One region of the Lachnoclostridium sp. genome, then DNA from elsewhere that is predicted to be linked to it. Evidence: predicted binding sites of a transcription regulator. Region 1 holds the regulator's gene; the other holds the start of a gene.
The links. The regulator Rex, encoded in region 1, represses fermentation and respiration genes when NADH is low (regulators of the CRP and FNR family bind a similar motif). The targets are predictions, from matches to a motif close to ATTGTTAANTANTTAACAAT.
Positions count from the first base shown of each region.

Region 2: the regulator Rex is predicted to act here: its motif matches at 1,180-1,199, upstream of pflB (formate C-acetyltransferase).

Region 1 covers NZ_DAMADT010000005.1:47,366-52,823, reverse strand. Annotated here, with positions in the region: gene RTP52_RS05360 (ABC-F family ATP-binding cassette domain-containing protein) at 1-221, opposite strand, end outside; gene RTP52_RS05355 (redox-sensing transcriptional repressor Rex) at 874-1,521, shown strand; gene RTP52_RS05350 (hypothetical protein) at 1,518-2,291, shown strand; gene acpS (holo-ACP synthase) at 2,316-2,675, shown strand; gene RTP52_RS05340 (NAD(P)H-hydrate dehydratase) at 2,880-4,439, shown strand; gene alr (alanine racemase) at 4,420-5,458, shown strand, end outside.
Region 2 covers NZ_DAMADT010000052.1:117-5,574, forward strand. Annotated here, with positions in the region: partial or broken gene RTP52_RS19685 (DUF1846 domain-containing protein) at 1-697, opposite strand, end outside; gene pflB (formate C-acetyltransferase) at 1,310-3,355, shown strand; gene RTP52_RS19695 (hypothetical protein) at 3,373-3,576, shown strand; gene grcA3 (autonomous glycyl radical cofactor GrcA3) at 3,683-3,919, shown strand; gene pflA (pyruvate formate-lyase-activating protein) at 4,265-5,020, shown strand; gene RTP52_RS19710 (prepilin peptidase) at 5,208-5,458, shown strand, end outside.

The sequences.
Region 1 (5,458 bases):
TGATGTTGGGCAAGATATCCGACAGTTGCACCTTTTGCAAAGATAATCTCTCCTTCATCAGCAGTTAGTTCTCCCATGATGATTTTAATTAAGGTAGATTTTCCTGCACCATTAATTCCTACAATAGCTACTTTTTCGCGCTCATTTACATGGAAAGCGATTTTATCTAATATTGGAGTCGTTCCAAAGCTTTTACTAATATTTTTACATGCTAGTATCATGATGTATCCTCACACTTCTGAAAGGAAGCTGCATAAGAGCTTCACAAATAATATATTTATCAGAAGTTTGCTTTGTAAACTTCTGATAAAAGGTGCGTACTTTGCACCGTCAATCCGATTAATAGAACATGTTTTTTGTTCTGATAAAAGGTGCGTACTTAGCACCGTCAATTCGATTATCAAAACATGTTTTTTGTTCTGAGAAAAGGTGCGCACTTAGCACCGTCAATTCGATTATCAGAACAAGTTTTTTGTTCTGATAATATATAAGAAAAAGTACATTATATGAGTTTCCTTGTCATACACAAGAAAAAACACGATTTACAAACTTTTCCTTGTTAATAATTAAGCAAAATGAAGATTTTATATACTTCAATTTGCATGATAAGAAGACGATATTTCTTCACACTTTCTTAACACCTACAAATCCCATGAATAGAAGTGTATTGCAGGCGCATATTAACTGTAGATTATTCTAACATACGTAGTATACTTCGTCAAATCATTGACAGGTTATTCACAATTTACTATAATATTTATAATTGAAACACATCCTATCTGTGTATAATCTGTTGTAATACCAGGGTTACAATCTTATGAATACGGGGTGTAAGAATAGGAAAACCTGGAAGGAGAAAGATGGAGGGTTAGCATGTACGATAAAACAATTTCATCAGCGGTAATCAAGCGTCTTCCAAGATACTATCGTTATCTTGGAGAATTATTAGAGAATGATGTTGTGCGTATCTCTTCGAAAGAGTTAAGCGAGAAGATGAATGTAACGGCATCACAGATCCGTCAGGATCTAAATAACTTTGGCGGTTTTGGTCAACAAGGATATGGTTATAATGTAGAATATCTTTATACCGAAATTGGCAAAATACTTGGTCTGGATAAGAAATATAATGTTATTATTATTGGAGCTGGTAATTTGGGTCAAGCGCTTGCAAATTATACAGATTTTGAGAGAAGAGGATTTTATATCTGTGGAATTTTTGATGTGAATCCTAGATTGATAGGACTATCCATTCGCGGAATTGAAATCCGATTAGTTGATGAGCTAGAAGAATTTATGAAAAATAATACAGTCAATATAGCAGCACTTACGATACCGAAAGCAAAAGCACCACAGGTTGCGGCAGATTTAGTTCAACTTGGTGTACGTGCAATATGGAATTTCGCACCAACAGATTTAAATTTACCAAAAGATGTTATGGTTGAAAATGTTCACTTGGCAGAAAGCCTTATGAGACTGTCCTATAATTTAAAAGCGGCAGAAGAATCGGGGGAGAGTATTTGAGATTAGGAAAACGTTTTGGCGACAAATCGGAACCAAAGACCAAGTCATTAGGTGATTTGGACGATTTAGACGATGATTTTGATCTTGAGTTTGAAAATTTGAAAGTATCAAGTTCTATAGAACCTTCAAGGACGGAACCAAGATATGTGAAAGAAAATCGTAGTAAAGTATTCTCAGAAATGAGTCTTCGCCAAACCTTTCGAAATCGAAAGATTCCAATTGTAACACTAGATGAACGCTTTATCAATTTATTCCCAGAGGAAAAGATGTCTGGGGTGCAACTAAGGTTACGGGATGAACTTGTCGAATTGATGAAAGATCAGAGCAGAGTCTTAGAAGATATCAAAGGTTTGAAACGATATAAGTCTCAACTGATGCAGGAAATTGTGGAGAACATGGAAGTGGATCATACACCGCTTGGTAAACTAAAAGGAAGAAAATTGTCCAAAAATCAAAAACTTATCGAAGATATTAATCAGAAGTTATTGATTGCAGAGGACAAACTCGAAAAATTACCAAGTGAAATAGCTGCAAAAAATGAAGAATTGATGCTAGAGAGCTTACAGCGTTGTTATAATAATATTTATGATGAAAATTTAAGAAAAAAAGCCTTAACAGATGAAATCATGGAGATGGAAGTAAAGCTACGAAATTTGAAGAAGCAAAAACTTGAAATAGAGAAAGATTATCGTGGGACTTATACATATCTCTATGAAATGCTAGGGACTGAGATGATGCGCAAAATTGATGAAGAACAAGATTTACTATAATTAATCAGAGTGGAGTTTCTTATCATGATTTTTGGTATTGGCACGGATATGATAGAAATTAACCGTGTAGTGAAAGCCTGCGAACGGAAGGCATTCTTTACGAAGATTTTTACGGAGCAGGAACAGAAGCTGCTTCTTTCGGATATTCGAAAGGCAGCTTCTAATTTTGCTGTCAAAGAAGCGGTAGTAAAAATGTTTGGAACAGGCTTTCGTGCAATTGCACCGAATGAAATTGAAGTACTTCGCGATAATCTTGGGAAACCTTATGTAAATCTATATGGAAATGCTGAACTTTTGGCGAAGGAACATAATGTCGTTAGGATTCATGTCTCTATTACAAATACGAAGGAATTAGTTAGTGCTTATGTAATAGGAGAAGTGTGAAGTGTGAGAAGAAGTTCTAGGGCACCTCAATACGGTGCCGAAGAACTTCTAAATCTCACACAGAAGTTTGTGCCTGCGTAATCCTCGGCGCAAACTTCCAGCCTACTACTAAATAATTATATTTAACATAGCTTACTGAGCAGGCATGATTACAAGTGTGTTTGTGTCCCAGATTTGCAGGATTGCTAAAGAATGGAGGTTCTTATGCGGTATGCACTAGATGCAGTGCAGATGAAAAACTTAGATAAGATGACAATCGAGCAGATTGGAATTCCAGCAATGGTTCTCATGGAGCGTGCTGCACTTTATGTGGCGGAACAAGTGAAAGAACATGCAAAACAGACCGATAAGATTATCGCGGTTTGTGGAACCGGCAACAATGGCGGTGATGGGATTGCAGCTGCTCGTATTTTACATTTATGGGGTTATAACGTAACCATAGGAGTCATCGGTGAATTTGAGAAGTTTTCGAAAGAATGTAGAGAACAGTGGAAGATTGCGAAAAATTTAGGGTTATCCATCCGTACCGAATGGGAGATAGCAGAATATAATATAGTAATTGACGGTATCTTTGGTATTGGCCTTAGCAAACCAGTGGGTGGTGAATATGCGAAGGTAATCAAAAGTATTAATCAAAGCGACTGTTACGTGGTTTCGGTTGATATACCGTCTGGTGTTAATGCAAGTGATGGGCAAGTCTTTTGTTGTGCAGTAAAAGCAAACGAAACGGTTACTTTTGGGGAACAAAAACTTGGACTTTTGCTTTACCCTGGGGCTACTTATGCTGGGAAGGTTCATATCGCAGATATCGGATTTGCAAAGGAAAAACTGGACAGTCTTACCTATACTTACTATGAAGCTGCTGATTTAGATAAACTACCAGAAAGAATGGCATATTCTAACAAAGGAAGCTATGGTAGGGTACTTGTGATTGCTGGAACAGAAAACATGACTGGTGCAGCTTATTTTAGTGCGGCAGCAGCATATCATATGGGTGCAGGTTTAGTAAAAATTCTTACAGCAAAGAAAGCAATTCCTGTGCTTCAGGGGATGCTTCCTGAAGCATTGTTTGCAGCCTATGATGAGGAGAATAGTGAGGAACAGATTAAGAAAGCATTGGAGTTTGCAACTGTAATTGTTATTGGTCCAGGGCTATCGACAGAGGATATGGCTAAGAAATTATTGCTTAAAGTGTGTAAGGAAGCAAGAGTGCCACTTATTGTAGATGCAGATGGAATTAATTTACTGGCTAAGTTAGCAGATGAAATGATACCCGAAGTATCAGAGATGACAGATGAAGTAGAACGTTTCCATCAACGAATACACCATATAATGGATATACTACCAAAAGGAACTATCTTGACACCTCATTTAAAGGAGCTTTCAAGGCTCACTTTATATCCACTTAATAAAATTCCTTGTAATTTAATTGACATAGCCGGCTATTGTACTTATAATAACTTAATGATTTATGTGTTAAAAGATAGCAGGACTATCGTTGCTTCAAAAGACTTGCGTTATATCAATGTATCCGGAACCCATGGAATGGCGACTGGAGGTAGCGGTGATGTACTCACGGGAATCATTGCTGGTTTGATAGCGGGGGGACTTGAAGCAGGAAAGGCAGCAACACTAGGTGTATATCTTCATGGGCTGGCAGGAGAAGAGGCCGCCAAAGTAAAATCAACTTACTCTATGTTAGCTGGGGATATAATCGGAGCGTTGCCGGAGGTTTTAAGAAATCATGATGGAAGAAACGTATAATCCAAGATACTTGCGTGTAAGCGCTGATATTAATTTGGATGCTATTATTCATAATGTTGCGGAAGTAAGAAAGAACATAAAGAAAGAAACTGGGATTTTTGCTGTAATTAAGGCAGATGGTTATGGTCATGGAGCAGTTCCAATTGCTAGAGCTATTGATAATGACGTAGAAGCTTATGCAGTAGCGATTGTGGAAGAAGGAATAGAGCTTCGTGAAGCAGGCATAACAAAGCCTATCTTAATTTTAGGATATACAGCTCCAGAACTTCTGACTGAAGTAATCCAATATGATTTGACACAGACAGTTTTTCAACTGTTGATGGCAAAGAAAATGGATGAAATTGCAAGAACTCTTGGCAAGGTAGCCAAAATTCACATAAAGCTTGACACTGGTATGAGTAGGATCGGATACCAGCCGACAGCCGAAAGCATAGATGAAATTGTCAAGATGAAGAAACTTTCTAATCTAAAGTTAGACGGAATCTTTACTCATATGGCATGTGCAGATATGACAGATAAAACATCGGCAAAAAAACAATTTGAATTGTTTACAGCCTTTGTGAATCAGTTAGAAGCGCAAGGGGTTAAATTGCCTATACAACACATTTCTAATAGTGCTGGGACAATCGACCTTCCGGAAATGAATCTTAGTATGGTACGGTTTGGAATAAGTCTCTATGGATTATATCCGTCCGAAGAGGTTGATAAGAATCACCTTAGATTAGAACCCGCGATGGAACTTAAAACACATATCTCATTTGTAAAGGAACTGGAACCAGGCCATGGAATCGGTTACGGAAGTACATTTGTCACAAAGAGAACTATGACAATCGCAACAGTACCGGTGGGTTATGGGGATGGTTTTCCAAGACAACTGTCAAACGTTGGCAGAGTCTTGGTTCATGGAGAATTTGCCCCAATTGTGGGTAGAATATGTATGGACCAGTTTATGATAGATGTTACAGACATACCTGAAGTAAAGCAAGGAGATATCGTGACGTTAGTTGGAAGGGATGGCG
Region 2 (5,458 bases), on a different contig from region 1:
CATCATTTAGATCAGCAGTAGCAGCTTCATATGCAACATTAACTGGATGTTTTAAGGAAAGGTTCCAAATTGGGAAAGTCTCAAATTTAGCGTAACCAGCACGTACGCCGCGTTTGTGCTCATGATAGAGTTGAGAAAGACAAGTAGCCATCTTACCGCTTCCAGGACCTGGAGCTGTAATTACTACAAGTGGTCTTGTTGTTTGAATGAAATCATTTTTACCATAACCATCTTCACTTAAAATCAGTGAGATATTGTTTGGATAACCGGGAATAATATAGTGAAGGTACACTTTAACTCCCAATGCTTCTAGTTTTGATTTAAAAAGATTCGCACTGCTTTGGCCAGAATACTGAGTGATAGTTACACTACCAACATATAATCCCTTGCTATGGAAAGCGTCAATAAGTCGGAGTACATCCAAATCGTAAGTAATTCCTAAATCTCCTCGAACCTTACTCTTTTCTATATCAATGGCACTAATTACGATTACAATCTCTGCCTGATCTTTTAATTCCAGAAGCATCTTTAGTTTACTGTCTGGTTCAAAACCTGGTAATACTCGGGATGCGTGATAATCATCAAATAGTTTACCTCCAAACTCCAGATAAAGTTTGTTATCAAACTTACTGATCCTTTCCCGAATATGCTCCGATTGCATCTTTAAATACTTTTGATTGTCAAATCCGACTTTCATGTGTTACCGTCCCTTCTTTAATTTATCCTAATACATTTTTATTTTGACAAGAGAAGTAAATCCCACTTTTATGGATTAATGATAGCATGTTGATTGCTACCCTCTTGTTATTCATCAGAAAGGCTGAAAAATAAGCACTTTCTGTTTTAAATGCCTTCAAAAAAGCAAGCTTTGCTATTTTTTCTTAGTCATGACAAGAAAAAACATGTTTCATGTTCTTTTCCTTGCCATGAAATGAAAACATTTCTAAAAATACAACAAAATGGGTCTATAAAACCCAAACACGACTATTATAGCACAGGAAAATACAGTACTCAACCCAAAAGAGTTGCCATTTTTCTTAAAAAAATATTTGTTTTTGGTATATTAGTATAATCCGATAGAATAATAGTATTCTATTTTCTATATTTTTCAATATTGATAATCATTGCTATTTTGTATATAATAATCTCGAAGAACATAAATAGATTTTTTTACAATATATTGTCTATTTTTTAACGACAAATCAATATGTTGTGGTTTACTGGTCAAGCTTTACGTAATATTTTGCTTGCTCCCGAGTTTATCCACACAGCTGTATCAGCGTAAGGAGGGATAATGATGACTTCAGTTATGAAACATGAATGGGAAGGTTTTAAACAAGGTAGATGGAGCACTTCAGTAAATGTTCGAGATTTCATACAGAACAATTATACAATGTATGATGGAGATGAATCCTTTTTAGCAGAAGCAACCGAAGCCACCAAAAAACTTTGGGCTCAGGTTATGGAGCTATCAAAGCAGGAAAGAGAGAAAGGTGGAGTCCTTGATATGGACACCAAGGTTGTATCTACTATAGTTTCTCACGGCCCTGGCTATTTAGATAAAGATATTGAAACAATAGTTGGTTTTCAGACCGACAAGCCATTTAAGAGATCACTTCAGGTCTTTGGTGGTATTCGTATGGCACAGAGTGCTTGCCATGAATATGGATATGAAGTAGATGATGAGGTAGTACGTATTTTTACAGATTACCGCAAGACACATAATCAAGGCGTATTTGATGCTTATACTGATGAAATGAAACTCGCCAGAAAATCAGCAATCATTACTGGTTTGCCAGATGCTTATGGTAGAGGTAGAATTATTGGCGATTACCGTCGAGTAGCACTTTACGGTACAGATTTACTTATTGAAGACAAAAAAGAACAACTTACAACTTCCTTAAAGAGAATGACAAGTGATAATATTCGATTAAGAGAAGAATTAGCAGAACAAATTCGTGCATTAAAAGAATTAGCAAAGCTTGGTGAAATCTATGGTTACGATATTACGAAACCAGCTACAAATGCAAAGGAAGCTATTCAGTGGCTTTACTTTGGATATCTTGCAGCTGTAAAAGAGCAAAACGGTGCGGCAATGAGCTTAGGCCGTACTTCTACATTCCTTGATATTTATATCCAGAGAGATTTAGATAATGGAGTAATTACAGAAGAAGAAGCACAAGAATATATCGATCATTTTATTATGAAACTTCGTCTAGTGAAGTTTGCTAGAACGCCAGAATACAATGCCCTATTTTCCGGTGACCCTACTTGGGTAACAGAGAGTATCGCTGGTATTGGTACGGATGGACGACATATGGTAACAAAGACATCCTTCCGTTACCTTCATACATTAGATACCCTTGGAACTGCTCCAGAACCAAACATGACAGTTTTATGGTCAACTAGACTACCAAGATTATTTAAAGAATATTGTGGAAAGATGTCAATTAAATCCTCATCTATTCAGTACGAAAATGATGATATCATGCGTCCAACTCATGGTGATGATTATGCAATTGCTTGTTGTGTATCCTCTATGAAAATTGGTAAAGAGATGCAGTTCTTTGGAGCTCGTGCAAATCTTGCTAAGTGCCTTCTTTATGCAATCAATGGTGGTGTAGATGAAGTTCTTAAGATTCAAGTTGGTCCAAAGTACCGTCCAGTTGAGGGTGAATACCTTAATTACGAGGACGTAGTGTCAAAATATAAAGATATGATGGAGTGGCTTGCAGAGCTTTATGTAAATACGTTAAATGTAATCCACTACATGCATGACAAATACAGTTACGAAAGAATTCAAATGGCACTTCATGACCGTGAAGTAAAGCGTTACTTTGCAACTGGTATTGCAGGTCTTTCTGTAGTAGCAGACTCTCTAAGTGCAATTAAGTATGCTAAGGTAAAAGTAATTCGTGATGAGAATGGTATCGTAACAGATTACGAAATCGAAGGAGATTATCCAAAGTACGGTAACAATGATGATCGAGTGGACGATATTGCTGTACAGTTAGTGCATGACTTTATGAACATGATTCGTAAGCATCACACTTATCGTGATGGATTCCCAACCATGTCAATTTTAACAATTACTTCTAATGTTGTTTATGGTAAGAAGACAGGTAATACTCCAGACGGACGTAAGAAGGGTGAACCATTAGCACCTGGTGCTAACCCAATGCATCGTCGTGATACTCATGGTGCTGCAGCATCCCTAGCTTCGGTAGCAAAGCTTCCATTCCGTGATGCGCAGGATGGTATTTCGAATACGTTCTCCATTGTACCGGGTGCATTAGGTAAGAATGATGTGTTATTTGCTGGAGACTTAGATTTAGATGATATGTCTGATAACTAAGAAAGGAAGGATCCGACATGACGGAGCAAGAAAGAATAAATGAACTGGTTGCTATGCTTGACCAATTTGTCGAAGGCGGCGGTGGGCATATGAATATAACGGTAGAAGATTCTAAATTTATGGCAGCGGACCGGATAGATAAAACGTCCATCAGTGCAGATTGTCAAGGTGGAAACGTCGCATGTCAGGTTCCGACATTGCATCAAGGGATTGATGACTAATAAGAAAGATCTTTAAAATTAGTTCCTTTTGGAATTTTCTATAGATATTTCTAGATTAATACCTGCAGCTAAAGTTAGCAGGTCACGGAAAGGGATGGTTATTAATATGTCGAATCAACAAGTAGAAAATTTAGTATCATTATTAGATGGTTATGTAGAGAAAGGTGGACATCACTTAAATGTGAATGTGTTCACAAAAGAGACTTTATTAGATGCTCAGGCTCATCCTGAAAATTATCCACAGCTTACTGTACGTGTTTCTGGTTATGCTGTAAACTTTACGAAACTTACGAAAGAGCAGCAGGATGATGTTATTTCAAGAACATTCCATCAGTCGATGTAAGTGATTTATATCCATGTAAGTGATTTATATTTATGAGTAAAAGTGAACTCCCATCACTTTTATGAAAAATAAAAATATGTAGCGTTAAGTCGATAGGAGTTTGCTACCTTTTATTCATGACAAGTGAGACAGCTTGCTGGCTCAATTAATGCATGGAGGTAGTAGGCTCCTTTTTGAAATTGAAGTATTAGAACAAATAATATGATATTATCAAATTTTTACTCAAAAAATAGCAATGAATAGCAGAAGGTGTCATTGACTAAAATTCCATAAATTGGTATATTGTATCTAGTCATATTTTACTAGTTTACAGATTTTTACCAATGAGGGAAGAACGGAGGAACTATGTTAGGAAAAGTTCATTCAACAGAATCATTTGGAACAGTAGATGGACCTGGTATCCGCTTTGTCGTATTTTTACAAGGATGTCCTATGAGATGCAAGTATTGCCATAACCCGGATACTTGGGAGGTAAATGGAGGTACACTTCGCTCGGTAGAAGATATTCTAAAAGAATATGATTCTTATAAGGAATTTTTAAAAGGCGGAGGAATTACAGTAACAGGTGGAGAACCTTTACTTCAGCTTGAGTTTGTCACAGAATTATTTGAAGAGGCGACGAAGAAAGGAATTCATACCTGCATTGATACGTCAGGTATTACATTTCGACCAGCGGATAAAGAAAAGTACTTACCTTTGCTAAAGGTAACAGACTTAGTAATGTTAGATATAAAGCAGATGGATGCGATGAAGCATAAAGAATTGACAGGACATGATAATGCAAACATCTTAGAATTTGCGAGATTTCTCTCAGATCAAAAGGTTACGCTTTGGATACGATTTGTTGCAGTACCTGAGCTAACCGATGATTCTAAAGAACTAATACAGCTTGGAGAGTTTTTAGCAGAATTAACATCCTTAAAAGCTTTGGATGTACTTCCTTATCATACGATGGGAAAAAGTAAATATGAAGCAATGAACATGAAATATCCATTAGAGGGAGTACCGGATATGAAAGTGGAGGATGCGGTTAATATTAGAAATATTATTCTAAAGGCACGAAAAGAAGCAATCAATAAGCGGAAATCTACCTTAAGTTAGATGTGTTATGCTGCCCTTTGCATTCGCAGAGGGCAGTCCACGAAGCTGTTAGTTACCATAGAAAACCTTGGTACTAAATGGTGATATATACAAAAGTAAGATAAAACTGTTTTTACAATAACTATAATAAAAGATGGTAAAATTTCTGCAGAATATATTATTATTCTATTATAAGGGAGTCTACTGCATGATAATCTACATACGAATCTTTCTCTACGGTATTGTTATTGGTAGCTTCCTAAATGTCTGCATCTACCGCATTCCAAGACAAGATAACATCGTCATAACCAGGTCTCATTGCATGAAGTGTGGGACTGCACTTCAGGCAAGAGATTTAATACCGATGTTTTCCTACATCTTCTTAGGTGGTAGGTGCAGATATTGTAGGGAAAAAGTATCGTTGCAATATCCTTTTGTGGAAATTCTAAATGGAAGCCT